Regions from separate parts of the Streptomyces sp. NPDC001941 genome, predicted to be linked through region 1. Evidence: riboswitches for the same ligand, from Rfam matches in the RefSeq annotation. Region 1 holds a riboswitch; each other region holds the start of a gene.
What was found. A riboswitch is a leader RNA that binds a small molecule or an ion and turns the genes downstream of it on or off. The one in region 1 is predicted to bind cyclic di-AMP.
Positions count from the first base shown of each region.

Region 2: another riboswitch for cyclic di-AMP. It lies ahead of ABT160_RS21405 (M23 family metallopeptidase); the one in region 1 lies ahead of ABT160_RS19420 (M23 family metallopeptidase).
Region 3: another riboswitch for cyclic di-AMP. It lies ahead of ABT160_RS35265 (M23 family metallopeptidase); the one in region 1 lies ahead of ABT160_RS19420 (M23 family metallopeptidase).
Region 4: another riboswitch for cyclic di-AMP. It lies ahead of ABT160_RS12740 (transglycosylase family protein); the one in region 1 lies ahead of ABT160_RS19420 (M23 family metallopeptidase).

Region 1 is NZ_JBEOYE010000026.1:81,440-84,610, reverse strand. Features, by position in the region: gene ABT160_RS19425 (aldo/keto reductase) at 1-774, opposite strand, end outside; gene ABT160_RS19420 (M23 family metallopeptidase) at 897-1,925, opposite strand; cyclic di-AMP (ydaO/yuaA leader) riboswitch at 1,936-2,071, opposite strand; gene ABT160_RS19415 (PP2C family protein-serine/threonine phosphatase) at 2,331-3,171, opposite strand, start outside.
Region 2 is NZ_JBEOYE010000031.1:5,192-8,362, reverse strand. Features, by position in the region: gene ABT160_RS21410 (SGNH/GDSL hydrolase family protein) at 1-6, opposite strand, end outside; gene ABT160_RS21405 (M23 family metallopeptidase) at 206-1,147, opposite strand; cyclic di-AMP (ydaO/yuaA leader) riboswitch at 1,152-1,314, opposite strand; gene ABT160_RS21400 (patatin-like phospholipase family protein) at 1,690-2,682, opposite strand; gene ABT160_RS21395 (peroxidase family protein) at 2,686-3,171, opposite strand, start outside.
Region 3 is NZ_JBEOYE010000076.1:21,812-24,982, forward strand. Features, by position in the region: gene ABT160_RS35260 (GntR family transcriptional regulator) at 1-606, opposite strand, end outside; gene ABT160_RS35265 (M23 family metallopeptidase) at 849-1,619, opposite strand; cyclic di-AMP (ydaO/yuaA leader) riboswitch at 1,634-1,789, opposite strand; gene ABT160_RS35270 (M16 family metallopeptidase) at 2,008-3,171, opposite strand, start outside.
Region 4 is NZ_JBEOYE010000013.1:88,819-91,989, forward strand. Features, by position in the region: gene ABT160_RS12735 (LysM peptidoglycan-binding domain-containing protein) at 1-705, shown strand, start outside; cyclic di-AMP (ydaO/yuaA leader) riboswitch at 977-1,141, shown strand; gene ABT160_RS12740 (transglycosylase family protein) at 1,145-1,831, shown strand; gene eno (phosphopyruvate hydratase) at 2,252-3,171, shown strand, end outside.

The sequences.
Region 1 (3,171 bases):
CGCGGCCGCCACCTCGTCCAGCGCGGCCAGCACCTTGCGGCCGCGCTCGCTCTCCAGGTGCTGGGCGGCGCCCTGGGCGCGGGCGCTGTCGACGGCGGTGCCCGGGCGGTACTTGCCGGTCAGGAAGCCGGAGGCCAGGCCGTAGTACGGGACGGCGGCGAGCCCGTGGTCGCGGGCCACGTCCAGCAGCGGGCCCTCGTAGGTGTCGCGGGAGACCAGGTTGTAGTGCGGCTGGAGCGCGACGTAGCGGGCCAGGCCCTCGCGGTCGGAGACCTCCAGGGCCTCGCGCAGCCGCTCGGGCGAGATGTTGGACGCGGCGATCGCCCGCACCTTGCCGGCCCGCACCAGCTCGTCGAGCGCGCCGAGGAACTCCTCGACCGGCACGGACGGGTCGTCGTAGTGCGTGTAGTAGAGGTCGATGTGGTCGGTGCCCAGGCGGCGCAGCGACTCCTCGGCGGCGCCCTTGATGGTGGCGGCGCCGAGGCCCTTGAAGCCGGGCTGGGCGCCCGCCTTGGTGGCGATCACGACGTCGTCGCGGTTGCCGCGCGCGGCCAGCCACTGGCCGATCACGGTCTCGGACTCTCCGCCTTGGTTGCCCTGCACCCAGTGGGAGTAGGCGTCGGCGGTGTCGATGAAGTTGCCGCCCGCCGCGGTGTAGGCGTCGAGGACGGCGAAGGACTGGTCGCGGTCGGCGGTCCAGCCGAAGACGTTGCCCCCGAGGGCGAGCGGGTGGACGGACAGGTCGGAAGCGCCCAGAGCGCGGCGAAGGGTCATACGGGGTGAACAGCGCGCCCGGGGGCGCGTGTTCCGGATTCCCCGTACGACCCTGCGGCGTCGGACCCCGTACGACCCTGCGGCCGGACCCGGTGTCGGGCCCGGCCCCGGGCGTCAGGCCTTCAGACCTTCAGGCCCTTCGAGCCGAGCCAGCCCATCGGGTCGATGCCGGTCCCGCCGGGCGTGTGCACCTCCAGGTGCAGGTGCGGCCCGGTCACGTTGCCGGTGGCGCCGACGCGGCCGATGGTCTCGCCGGTGCCGACCTGCTCGCCCGCGCCGACGGTCATCGACGACAGGTGGCAGTACCAGAGTTCGGTGCCGTCCTCGAGCTCCAGGACGATGCGGTAGCCGTACGCGCCGGACCAGCCGGCCGACTTCACGGTGGCGCCGTGCACGGCCTTGACCGGGGTACCGGTCGGGGCGGCGAAGTCCAGGCCGGTGTGGTGCCCGGAGGACCACATGGAGCCGGACTGGCCGTAGGTGGAGGTGATCGTGTACGAGGACGTGGGCAGCGAGTAGCTGGCGGCGAGCTTGGCCAGGCGCTCGGCCTCGGCCTTCGCGGCGGCCTCGGCGGCGGCCTTCTTCTTCGCCTCGTCGGCCTTCTTCGCGGCGGCCTTCTGCTGCTGCGCGGCCTGCTCGGCGGCGGCCTTGGCGGCGGCCTGCTCGGCGGCGGCCCGGGTCTCGGCCTCGGCGGAGGCCTGCTGCTGCTCGGCCTGCTGGAGGATGCGGGCGCGCAGGGCCTCGCCCGCGGTGCCGCCCTCGGAGGCGTCGTCGGCCCCGGTGGTCGCGGCGGCGGTCAGGGGCCGGGTGTTCCGGTCGGTCGCGTCGTCGTGGGCGACCAGGGCGCCGATGCCGGGCAGCGAGGCGGCGTCGGGGAGTTCGGGCAGGTCGGGCAGGTCCGGCAGCGATATGGAGACCGGGGGCTTGTCCTGGGCGGTGGCCATCCCCGCGCCGCCGACCGCGGCGATGACGCCGACGCCGAGGACGGTGGAGCTGCGGGCGAGTCCGCCGCGCTGGCGGGCCACGCGGTGCCGGCCGCGGACGGGCCGTACGGATTCCTCGGTGGGGTTCCACTCCTGCCACTCGGGGGGCGCGGAGGGACTGTTCCAGTCCTGCTGGGCAGGGCCGGACGGGACGGGCGGGGTCGCCACGGAGGCGTGCTCCTTCCTTCCTTCTCGCCTACCGGGTTAGCTGACGGGTTCGGAGCAGGAAGGTCTCCTACGGGCATGCGTGATGCCCGATTCACCCCAAGTTGGTGGTTCCCCGGTTCCCTCGCGGGATTCGGCGCGTGCGCACGGTGCCGCCTCTGGCGGCGGCGGGGACGACCGCGCTGCGTTATCGAACGTTAATAGACACGGGGGTCCGATTCCAAGCTGTTCCGGCTTGATCGTTAAGCCCTCCGGCCGGGACTTAAGCAGGCAGATCCGGGCGGAACGGCGCAGTTGACGGAGCGTCGGCCGATCATCATTTTCTGACGGTGTGTCAAATGTTATGCGCAGCGGCGCCTTCCGCTCACACCGCGTGAGCGGGCGCGGGCGCCCCGCCCTGGCGGCCCCTCAGCCCCCGCGCGGCCCCCGCACCACCGGCATCGTCCGCCGCCGCTCCGGCTGCCCGGCCGCCGGGCGCGCCACCGCCAGCAGCGCCATGTCGTCGCTGGCGCCCCCGCCCGTGTAGCGGCGCACGTCGTCCACCAGCGCGTCGAGCAGTTCGTCGGGCCCCGGGAAGATCCGCCCGGCCAGCCGCTCCGCCGGGTCGTAGAAGACGCCCCGCGCGTCCCGCGCCTCGCTCAGCCCGTCCGTGTACAGCAGCAGCGTGGTGCCCGGCGGGAACGCCGCCTCGTCCGCCCGGTCCGGCCAGGTCCCCAGGTCGCCCATGCCCAGCGGCAGCGCGGGCTCGCTCGGTTCGAGGAGGTCCAGGTCCCCGTCCGCGTACAGCAGCAGCGGCTCGGGGTGGCCCCGGTTGACCACCCGCAGCACGCCCTCGCCGCGCGGGATCTCGGCGAGCAGCGCGGTCGTGAAGCCCTCGAAGGCGTCCAGGCCGTCGCGCCGGGTGCCCTCCCGCGCCAGCGCCCGCTCCAGGCGCTGGGCCACGCCCTCCAGGGTGCGCTCCTGCTCGGCCGCCTCCCGGAAGGCGCCGATCACCACCGCCACCGCCTCCACCGCCTGCAGCCCCTTGCCCCGCACGTCGCCCACCACCAGGCGCACCCCGAAGGGCGTGTCCTGCACCGCGAACAGGTCGCCCCCGATGAACGCGTCCGCCTGCGCCGCCTCGTAGCGCGCCGCGATGTGCAGCCCGCCGATCCGGTCGGCGGGCGTGGGCAGCACCGCCCGCTGGGCCGTCTCGGCGATCTCGCGCGCCGAGGCGAGCCGCCGCCCGCTGCGCCGCACCACCCGGTTG
Region 2 (3,171 bases), on a different contig from region 1:
TGCCACGTGCACACATCTTTCCCTTACGGATGTGACCTACGCGACCGTAAGGAGGGGTTGACGCGGGGTGAGATTCGCCACCGGTCAAGTTTCCTCCAAGCAGGAATACGGGCCGGCGCACGCCGAGGGGCCCCGCACGCGGACGCGTGCGGGGCCCCTCCGTTCGGGTGGACGGCGCCGGCGGGCGGCGCGGGTGGACGGTGCGTCAGAGGGACGCGCCGTGCTGGCGCAGGTACGCCACCGGGTCGATGTCGGAGCCGTAGTCGGGCGAGGTGCGCATCTCGAAGTGCAGGTGCGGTCCGGTGACGTTCCCGGTGGAGCCGGAGAGGCCGATCCGGTCGCCCTCGCCGACGCTCTGGCCGGCCGAGACGGAGAGCGAGGAGAGGTGGGCGTACTGGGAGTAGTTGCCGTCCGCGTGGCGGATGACGACCTGGTTGCCGTACGCGCCGCCCCAGCCCGCGGAGACCACGGTGCCCTGGCCGACGGCGTGCACCGGGGTGCCGCTGGAGGCGGAGAAGTCGACGCCCGTGTGGTAGCCGGAGGACCACATGCCGCCGGAGGCGCGGTAGGGGGTGGTGACGCCCGCGTCGACGGGAGCGGTGAAGCCGGAGCCGCCGCCACCGCGGGCGGAGGTCCGGGTGTTCTCCGAGCGCGTGGCGCCGGAGGAGTCGTCGGAGTCGTCGGAGGCCTGCGGCGCCGACGGGCGCGGCTGCTCCTTCGGGGCGGTGCGCTCGGCCTTCGGGGCGGCGGCGCCCGCGGGGGCCTTGGCACCCAGGGTGAGCTTCATGCCGGGCAGGATCAGGGACGGGTCCCCGCCGACGACGGTGCGGTTGTCCTCGTACAGCTTCTGCCAGCCGCCGCTGAGCCGCCGCTCCTCGGCGATCTTCGACAGGTAGTCGCCGCTGACGACGGTGTACGTGGTGGCCCGGGTCTTCGCCGGGGCCTTCGCCGCCACCTGGGCGACGGGCTTCGCGGCGGCCCGCTGCTGGACCGGGGCGGGCGCCTCGGGGGCGGCCTGCTGCGCGGCGTGGGCGCCGGTGGCGCCGATCAGCGGGAGGGCGAGGGCGGCCCCGCCGGTTCCGGCGGCGGCGAGGCCGCGGCCGAGCGGACGGGCCTTGGGACGTCGGTGCTTACCCTTCGCGGGCATGGGGCATTCCTCTCCGGCGCCTGCGAGGTGAGCTGTCGGGTTCGGGCTGGAGGTGCCCGGCCGTACGGAATTCCGTACGGCTTAACCCCGAGCCGTCCGTGGGTACGGAAACGGCGTTCTACCTGGGTCCCCCGCTCCTGCCACGCGTGGATGGGTGCGAATTCCGGGCGGCGGCAGGATTAGGCGGTCCGACCGGATTGACGGTGACCGTAAACGAGCGGGACGGACGGGAACAAGCGGTTCGGCGAATCCCGCATTCGAACGCGGGACTTTACCCCCGGATTACCGTCACCCTCCGTGGATTTTCGATCTTCGCGGTTCGTCGATCGCGCTTGTCGGCACGGTATTCGGCGCACCGTGCACCAGCACGCAACGTCACGGGTATGAGCCTGCTCACGTGCCCCGGACCAATTGAGCAGGGACCGGGGCACGATGGAGTGAATTCCAGGAAGAAGGAAGAAGGTCCCCAATCGGTCATATACGGATAGAAGGTTCAGACACCCCGCCGGAGGGCCGGGTGCGCCGCGGCTCAGGAGAACGGGTCAGGAGTGGTCCGTCCCGCGCCAGTACCGCACGAACTCCACGGCGGTCCGCCGCCCCTCCTCCACCAGCGCGTCCCGCGCCCGCGCGCCGATCGCGAAGTCGGTCACGCCGACGCCCGAGCAGTCCACCGCGATGGTCCGCTCGCGCACGCCGGGCCGGTCCAGGTGCGTCTGGTCGCGCCCCACCAGCGCGGTGGTCACCACCTGCTGCGCCAGCTGGAGCGGCGGCCACATCACCCGCGCGGCCAGCGGGAACAGCTGGGCGATCCCGGCGGGCAGGTCGGGCAGGATCCGTACGCCGAAGGACGGCCAGCGGCTCGGCCGCCCGTCGGTGCGGTCGAAGATCTCCACCGCGAAGTTCGACAGGCTGCCGCCGTCCACGAGGACCGAGGACTCCCCCGTGACCGGGTCCCGCAGGGAGCACGGCCGGAAGTAGAACGGGATCGACAGCGAGCAGCGCACCGCGTCCGCGACGACCTGCGCGTCCGGGTCGAGGTGGAAGAGCCGGTAGTCCCAGGGCAGCCGCAGCAGCCGCCCCCGGGTCACGTCGGTGACCAGGACGACCAGCTTGTAGCGCTGGTCCTCGGGCAGGTCCGCCGACGCCCCGGGGTCCTCGTACCGCAGGTCGCCGAAGGTGCGCACGCCCAGCTCCGCCAGTTCGCGCTCCAGCCAGTCGCGGATCCAGGCGCCCCGGTAGGCGCCGCTCGCCCCGGCCAGGCCCACGCCCTCGCTCAGCAGCGGGACCCCGGGCGGCAGCCGGTCCGGCACCCGGGCCAGGTCCAGCCGCTCCACGGCCGCCCGCAGCTCCTTGGCGCCCGCCCCGGCCGCGACCAGCGCCGCGGCGATCGCGCCGACCGAGGTGCCGGCCGCGCGCGGGAAGGCGTAGCCCTCCTCCTGGAGGCCGATGACCGCGCCCGCGGCGCCCAGGCCGCGCACGCCGCCGCCCTCCAGGACCAGGTCGGCGCGGGGCGCGCCGGTGGGACCGGTCGCCACGGCCTAGCCCTCCCGGCCCGCGACGCGCCAGGGCGCGAAGGCGTTCCGCACGCCGCTGAGCGCGGTGCGCAGTTCGGGGTGGTGCCTCAATAGCACGGTCAGCATGGAGTTGTCGTCGATCCAGCGCATTCCGGCCTTCGAGTACACCTCGGGGGTGTAGTACTCGGTGAAGAACCGGTCGCTGTTGAGGCGGCGCGACGCCATCAGGATGAAGATCCGGAATGCCGTGTCGCTGAAGGCGAATCCGGCCGGGAGTTTCTCCGCGTACAGGCCCACCTGGAGGTCGACCCTTTCGATGTCGCCGGAGTAGAGGCGTTCGATCTCGCGCGCCCATTCCTTGTTGTCCGTCAGTTCCGCGAAGTTCCGGGCGGGCTTGAGGTGCAGGAGCCTGCGGAACTCGTTGTAACGGGGCACGCCGAGTTCCCGGGAGCGCAGGATGTCGGTGGCGGCCAGGTCCTGGAGGTGCCCGTCGGGACGCTCGTACTCCTG
Region 3 (3,171 bases), on a different contig from region 1:
CGCCGGCAGTCCGCGCTCGGCGTGCAGCGCGGTCAGCGAGCGCGCCCGCTCCGCGTCGCCGCGCGCCACCGCGTCCACGATCGCGCCGTGCTCGGCCCAGGTCTCCAGCGGACGGGCCGGCTGCTCGACCACGTACATCCAGGCGATCTTGTGCCGCAGCTGGGTCAGCAGGGAGCTCAGGCCCGGGCTGCCCGCCGCCTGCGCCAGCGTCTCGTGGAACCAGCCGTCCAGCGACCGCAGGTCCTCCCCCTGGCCGCCGCGCGCCCGCGCCTGGCCCAGCCTGACCAGGCCGCGCAGCACCTTGAGGTGGGCCTCGCTGCGGTGCTGGGCGGCCCGGGCGGCGCCCAGCGGCTCCAGGAGCGTACGGATCTCCAGGAGGTCGGCGGCCTCCTGGGCGGTCGGCTCGGCCACGCACGCGCCCGCGTGGCGGCGGGTGGTGACGAAGCCCTCGGACTCCAGGGTGCGCAGCGCCTCGCGGACCGGGACGCGGGAGACCCCGTACCGGCGGGCGAGCTGCTCCTCGGTCAGCCGGCCGCCGCGCTCGAAGGCACCGGACACGATGTCGTCGCGGATCGCCGTGCATACCGAGTGAGCGGGAACGCGCATACAGAGCCTCCGAATTCGTCCACCCCGGCCCGGGGTCGTGACGGCGCCATTGTGCTGCACCGCACTTGTTCGACTCTATGACAGCGGGCCGCGAATTCCGATGGCTCCCGGGAATCGTCCGAATTCTTTTGTCCGCCGCGGAGGTTCACCGGGGCGCACGGGGCGGGGGTCGGCGCGGGAAGCGCACGAGGCCCCCGCCGGGTCGGCGGGGGCCTCGTGGGAGGTGCTGCGGGGCGTGCGGCTCAGACGCCGACGCCGTGCGCGCGCAGGTAGGCGATCGGGTCCATGTCGGAGCCGTACCCCTCGCCCGAGCGGGCCTCGAAGTGCAGGTGCGGGCCGGTGGTGTTGCCGGTGTTGCCCGAGAGGGCTATCTGCTGGCCCGGCTCCACCGTCTGGCCCACCGACACGCCGATGGAGGACAGGTGGCCGTACTGGGTGTACGTGCCGTCGTTCATGCGGATGACGACGTTGTTGCCGTACGCCCCGCCCCAGCCCGCCTCGACGACGGTGCCCAGGCCGACCGCGTGCACCGGGGTGCCGCTGGCCGCGTGGAAGTCGATGCCGGTGTGGCTGCCGGAGGACCAGATGGAGCCACCGGTCTTGTAGCCGGTGGAGACGTAGCTGCCGGAGATGGGCGCCACGAAGCTGTTCAGGCGCTTGCGCTCGGCCTCGCGGGCGGCGCGCTCCTTGGCCTCGCGGGCGGCCTTGGCGCGGGCCTCGGCCTTGCGCTTGGCCTCCGCCTCGGCCTTGGCCCTGGCGAGGGCCTGGGCGGCCTCCTGCTCCTGGGCCTCGGCCTGCGCGTTGATGCGGTCGGCGAGGGACTCGGCGACGACGGCCGCGTTCAGTCCGGTCTGCTCGACCGAGGGGGCTTCCCCGTCGGCGGCGAGCGCCGGGGAGGCGAGGGTGCCGATGACGCCGGTGGTGGCGATGGTCGCGATCGAGGCGACGCCGGCGCTGCGGCGCGCCAGACGGCTCGGACCACGGTGCTTCCCGGTGGCACGGGTGAACGCCATGTAGGAGCTGTTTCCTTTCCTTCCTTCTCGCCTACCGGGTTAGCTGACGGGTTCGGAGCAGGAAGGTCTCCTACGGTCGCCCCTCGCAGGGCGTCCGATTCACCCCAGGGACTGAGTGGGTCCCCGGCTCCCCAGGCTCGCGCCTGACGGGGACTCGGCGATGACTGCCCGCGCTGCCGCGGGTGCGGCGGGGACGGCTCACGGACAGTTCCAACGGTCCAGAACGCTAAGCGTCTCCTCTTTCAATCACCAAACAGACACGACGTTTTGTAGCGCACGCCACAGGACGGACAGGCAACCTCACCAACAAACCGGACATAAGGGAGGACCCCCGGCGAAACGCTCACGCCGGGGTCCTCCGCGGGCCGTCCGCCCTGATGACAGGCCGTCAGCCGGTGACCACCGTCACCTCGCCGATGCCCAGCGCCCGCACCGGCTCCGCGATCTGCGCCGCGTCCCCGACCAGCACCGTGACGAGCCGGTCCACCGGGAAGGCGCTGACGACGGCCGCCGTCGCCTCCACGGTCCCCGTCTCCGCGAGACGGGCGTACAGCTGCGCCTGGAAGTCGTCGGGCAGGTGCTGCTCCACCTGGTCCGCCAGGGTCGCCGCGACCGACGCCGCCGTCTCGTACTTCAGCGGGGCGACGCCCACCAGGTTCTGCACCGCCACGTCCCGCTCGGCGTCGGTCAGGCCTCCCTCCGCCAGCGTCCGCAGCACCTGCCACAGGTCCGCCAGCGCCGGGCCCGTGTTGGGCGTGTCCACCGAGCCGCTGATCGCGAGCAGGGAGGCGCCCGCGCCGTCCGGGCCCGAGCGCAGCACCTGGCCGAAGGCCCGCACCCCGTAGGTGTAGCCCTTCTCCTCGCGCAGCACCCGGTCCAGACGGGACGTCAGGGTGCCGCCCAGGCAGTACGTGCCGAGCACCTGGGCCGGCCACACCCGGTCGTGCCGGTCGGCGCCCACGCGGCCGATCAGCAGCTGCGTCTGCACGGCCCCGGGGCGGTCCACCACGACCACCCGGCCCCGGTCGTCGGCGGTGACCGCCGGGACCGGCCGGGACGCGCCCGGGTCGCCCGTCCAGGCGCCCAGCGTGTCGGCGAGCAGCGCGTCCAGGTCGACCCCGGTCAGGTCGCCGACCACCACCGCGGTCGCCGTGGCGGGGCGCACGTGCGCCTCGTAGAAGGCGCGCACCGCCGCGGAGTCGATCCGGGCGACGGTCTCCTCGGTGCCCTGGCGCGGCCGGGACATCCGCGAGTCCGCCGGGAACAGCTCCTTCGACAGCTGCTTGGCGGCCCGGCGCGCCGGGTTGGCGCTCTCGTGCGGGATCTCGTCCAGGCGGTTGCCCACCAGGCGCTCCACCTCGCCGTCGGAGAACGCGGGCGCCCGCAGCGCCTCCGCGAGCAGCCCCAGCGCCTTGGCGAGCCGGGAGACCGGCACCTCCAGCGAGACCCGCACGCCCGGGTGGTCCGCGTGCGCGTCGAGCGTGGCGCCGCAGCGCTCCAGCTCGGCGGCGAACTCCTCGGCGCTGTGTTTGTCGGTGCCCTCGGACAGGGC
Region 4 (3,171 bases), on a different contig from region 1:
GACCTGGCGACCCGGGCCCAGCAGATCGCCGTGGCCGACAAGATCCTGGCCGACCAGGGCACCCGCCCCTGGCTGACCTGCGCCCCGATCGCCGGCCTGACCGCCCCCGAGGGCAGCGGCGTGGAGAACCCCGGCGTCCCCGCCACCCCGACGCCCAGCCCCTCCACCAGCGCCCCCGAGACGGACCCGGAGGACTCCGCGACGCCCGCGCCGGGCGGCACGCCCTCCGGCTCGACCGCGCCCGGCGCCACCCCCTCGCCCGCCAAGCCCTCCTCCGGCACGTCCGCGTCGCCGAGACCGGACGCCGACGGGCAGGACGCGCCGGCCAAGGGCAAGCACCGGGGCTCCCCGGCGCCCGAGGGGGACGCGAGCACGTCCCCCGGCCCCGGCAGTACGGACGAGCAGCGCGACGGCGGGGGCCACGCCTCGCGCGGTGAGCTCCCGGCCCGTGACGGGATCCCGTCGGGCACGGGCGGCGCGGGGCCCTCGGCCGAGCCGTCCACCGACCCGGCCGAGCACGCCGGGGGCGCCGAGGACGGTACGTACACCGTCCGCCCCGGGGACAACCTCTGGGCGATCGCCGACGCGCACGAGGTGCGCGGCGGCTGGCCGGCGCTGTACGAGGCGAACAAGGGCGTCGTGGGCGGCGATCCGGACCTCATCCTGCCCGGCCAGAGCCTCGACCTGGACGGCGCTGAGGGCTGATGCGCGGGGCGGTTCGGGGCTGAATGTCCGGTTCTGTGCAAGTGAGACATGGGTCTCTCTTGCCCAACTGGCGTGTCCCGTCCGCCCGGTCCGCCCCTGTCGCCCCTCACCTGCGCAAACGTCCGTTCCGTCAGGGCAAGTAGGGGCGATATTTCCCTGATGGGCCTCTTTGAACTCGGGGGAGGTCTGTGTTTACGGTCGTCACCGCTCGCCACCGCGGGCCCCGCCGACCGGTACGCCGAATCCTGCCGCCGGACGTCGGGAACAGTCGTCGCGTCATGCGCCGAAGGCAGGAGCGGGGGACCCAAGGTAAGTGCCCCTCCCGTCCGTTGAGGACGAGAGCGGCTTGGGGTGAAGCCGCGCGCTAGGTCGCGCGGCCGGGCAACTCACAGCCCGAACCCGACAGCTCACCTCGTAGGCGTCGGTGAGGAGAAGTTCCATGCTGCTTTCCAGCAAGGGCAAGCACCGCCGCCCGTCCAAGGCCGTCCGCATCGCCACGCTCGCCGGTGTCACCGGTGCGGCCGTGGCCGTCCCGCTGATGGGGGCCGGCACCGCCTCGGCCGCCAGCTCCGGCGAGTGGGACCGCGTCGCGCAGTGCGAGTCCGGCGGCAACTGGTCGATCAACACGGGCAACGGCTACTACGGCGGCCTGCAGTTCTCGTCCTCCACCTGGGCGGCCTACGGCGGCAACAACTACGCCTCCAGCGCCGACCAGGCCTCCAAGTCCCAGCAGATCCAGGTCGCCGAGAAGGTCCTCGCCTCTCAGGGCAAGGGCGCCTGGCCGAGCTGCGGCGTCGGCCTGTCCGGTGCCTCGTACAACGGCGGCGGCTCGGACGACGGCGGCTCGCAGCAGCAGGCCCAGCCGCAGCAGCAGCGCCAGCAGAAGTCGCAGCGCTCCGAGCGCCAGGAGCAGCCGCAGCAGCAGGAGCGCAGCTCCCGCAGCGAGCGCCCGGCCACCATCAAGAAGGGCGACGGCGAGTACACCGTCAAGGCCGGCGACACCCTGGGCACCATCGCGACCGCCCACGGCGTCAAGGGCGGCTGGCAGAAGCTGTACGACCTGAACAAGGACATCGTCCCCGACGCGGACCTGATCTACGTGGGCCAGCAGCTCGACCTGAGCTGAGTGCCCCCGGGGTCCGCCCCTCGGCGGACGGACGGGCCCCACGGTTCCGCGGTGACAGGCCACCCCGGCCCGGCGCGCATATCCCCCCCCCATGCGCCCCGGGCCGGGGTTCCCGCGTATCGGGCGCTCCCTGTTCGGCTACCGGACCGCGGGAACAGCAGACCGCGGGATCACCGGCCCGCAGGATCACCGGCCCGCGGGATTCCCGCCCGCGGGCACTCGTTTGCGCGGGGCCCGGCACATCCTGATTACCGGCAGGTAATTTTGCTGTCTTTCGCCCCGTAATACAGGCCCTTGTGCCCTTTTTCGTCCCAGCGGGCGGGCGCTCGGCTGGCCGACGCCCCAGAGCCGGTTAGGCTCTTGTCGCAAGGCCATCAGACCTCGCACCTCTTATGCGTCACATCCCAGAAGGAGATGCTCGTGCCGTCCATCGACGTCGTCGTAGCCCGGGAAATCCTGGACTCCCGAGGCAACCCCACGGTCGAGGTCGAGGTCGGCCTCGACGACGGCAGCACGGGTCGTGCCGCCGTTCCGTCCGGTGCCTCCACCGGTGCCTTCGAGGCCATCGAGCTCCGCGACGGTGACCCGAACCGCTACCAGGGCAAGGGTGTCGAGAAGGCCGTCCTCGCCGTCATCGAGCAGATCGGCCCGGAGCTCGTCGGCTACGACGCCACCGAGCAGCGCCTGATCGACCAGGCCATGTTCGACCTGGACGCCACGGACAACAAGGGCTCGCTCGGCGCCAACGCCATCCTCGGCGTCTCCCTCGCCGTCGCCCACGCCGCGTCCGAGGCCAGCGACCTGCCGCTGTTCCGCTACCTGGGCGGCCCGAACGCGCACCTGCTGCCCGTCCCGATGATGAACATCCTCAACGGTGGGTCGCACGCCGACTCCAACGTGGACATCCAGGAGTTCATGATCGCCCCGATCGGCGCGGAGTCCTTCTCCGAGGCGCTGCGCTGGGGCACCGAGGTCTACCACACCCTCAAGAAGGTCCTGAAGAGCAAGGGCCTGTCCACCGGCCTGGGCGACGAGGGCGGCTTCGCGCCGAACCTGGAGTCCAACCGCGCCGCCCTGGACCTCATCCTCGAGGCCATCAAGCAGGCCGGCTACGTGCCGGGCGAGCAGATCGCGCTCGCGCTCGACGTCGCCGCGTCCGAGTTCTACAAGGACGGCAAGTACGAGTTCGAGGGCAAGTCCCGCTCGGCCGCCGAGATGACCGAGTACTACGAGGAGCTCGTCTCCGCGTACCCGCTGGTCTCCATCGAGGACCCGCTGTTCGAGGACGACTGGGCCGGCTGGAACGTCATCACCGCCAAGCTCGGCGAGAAGGTGCAGCT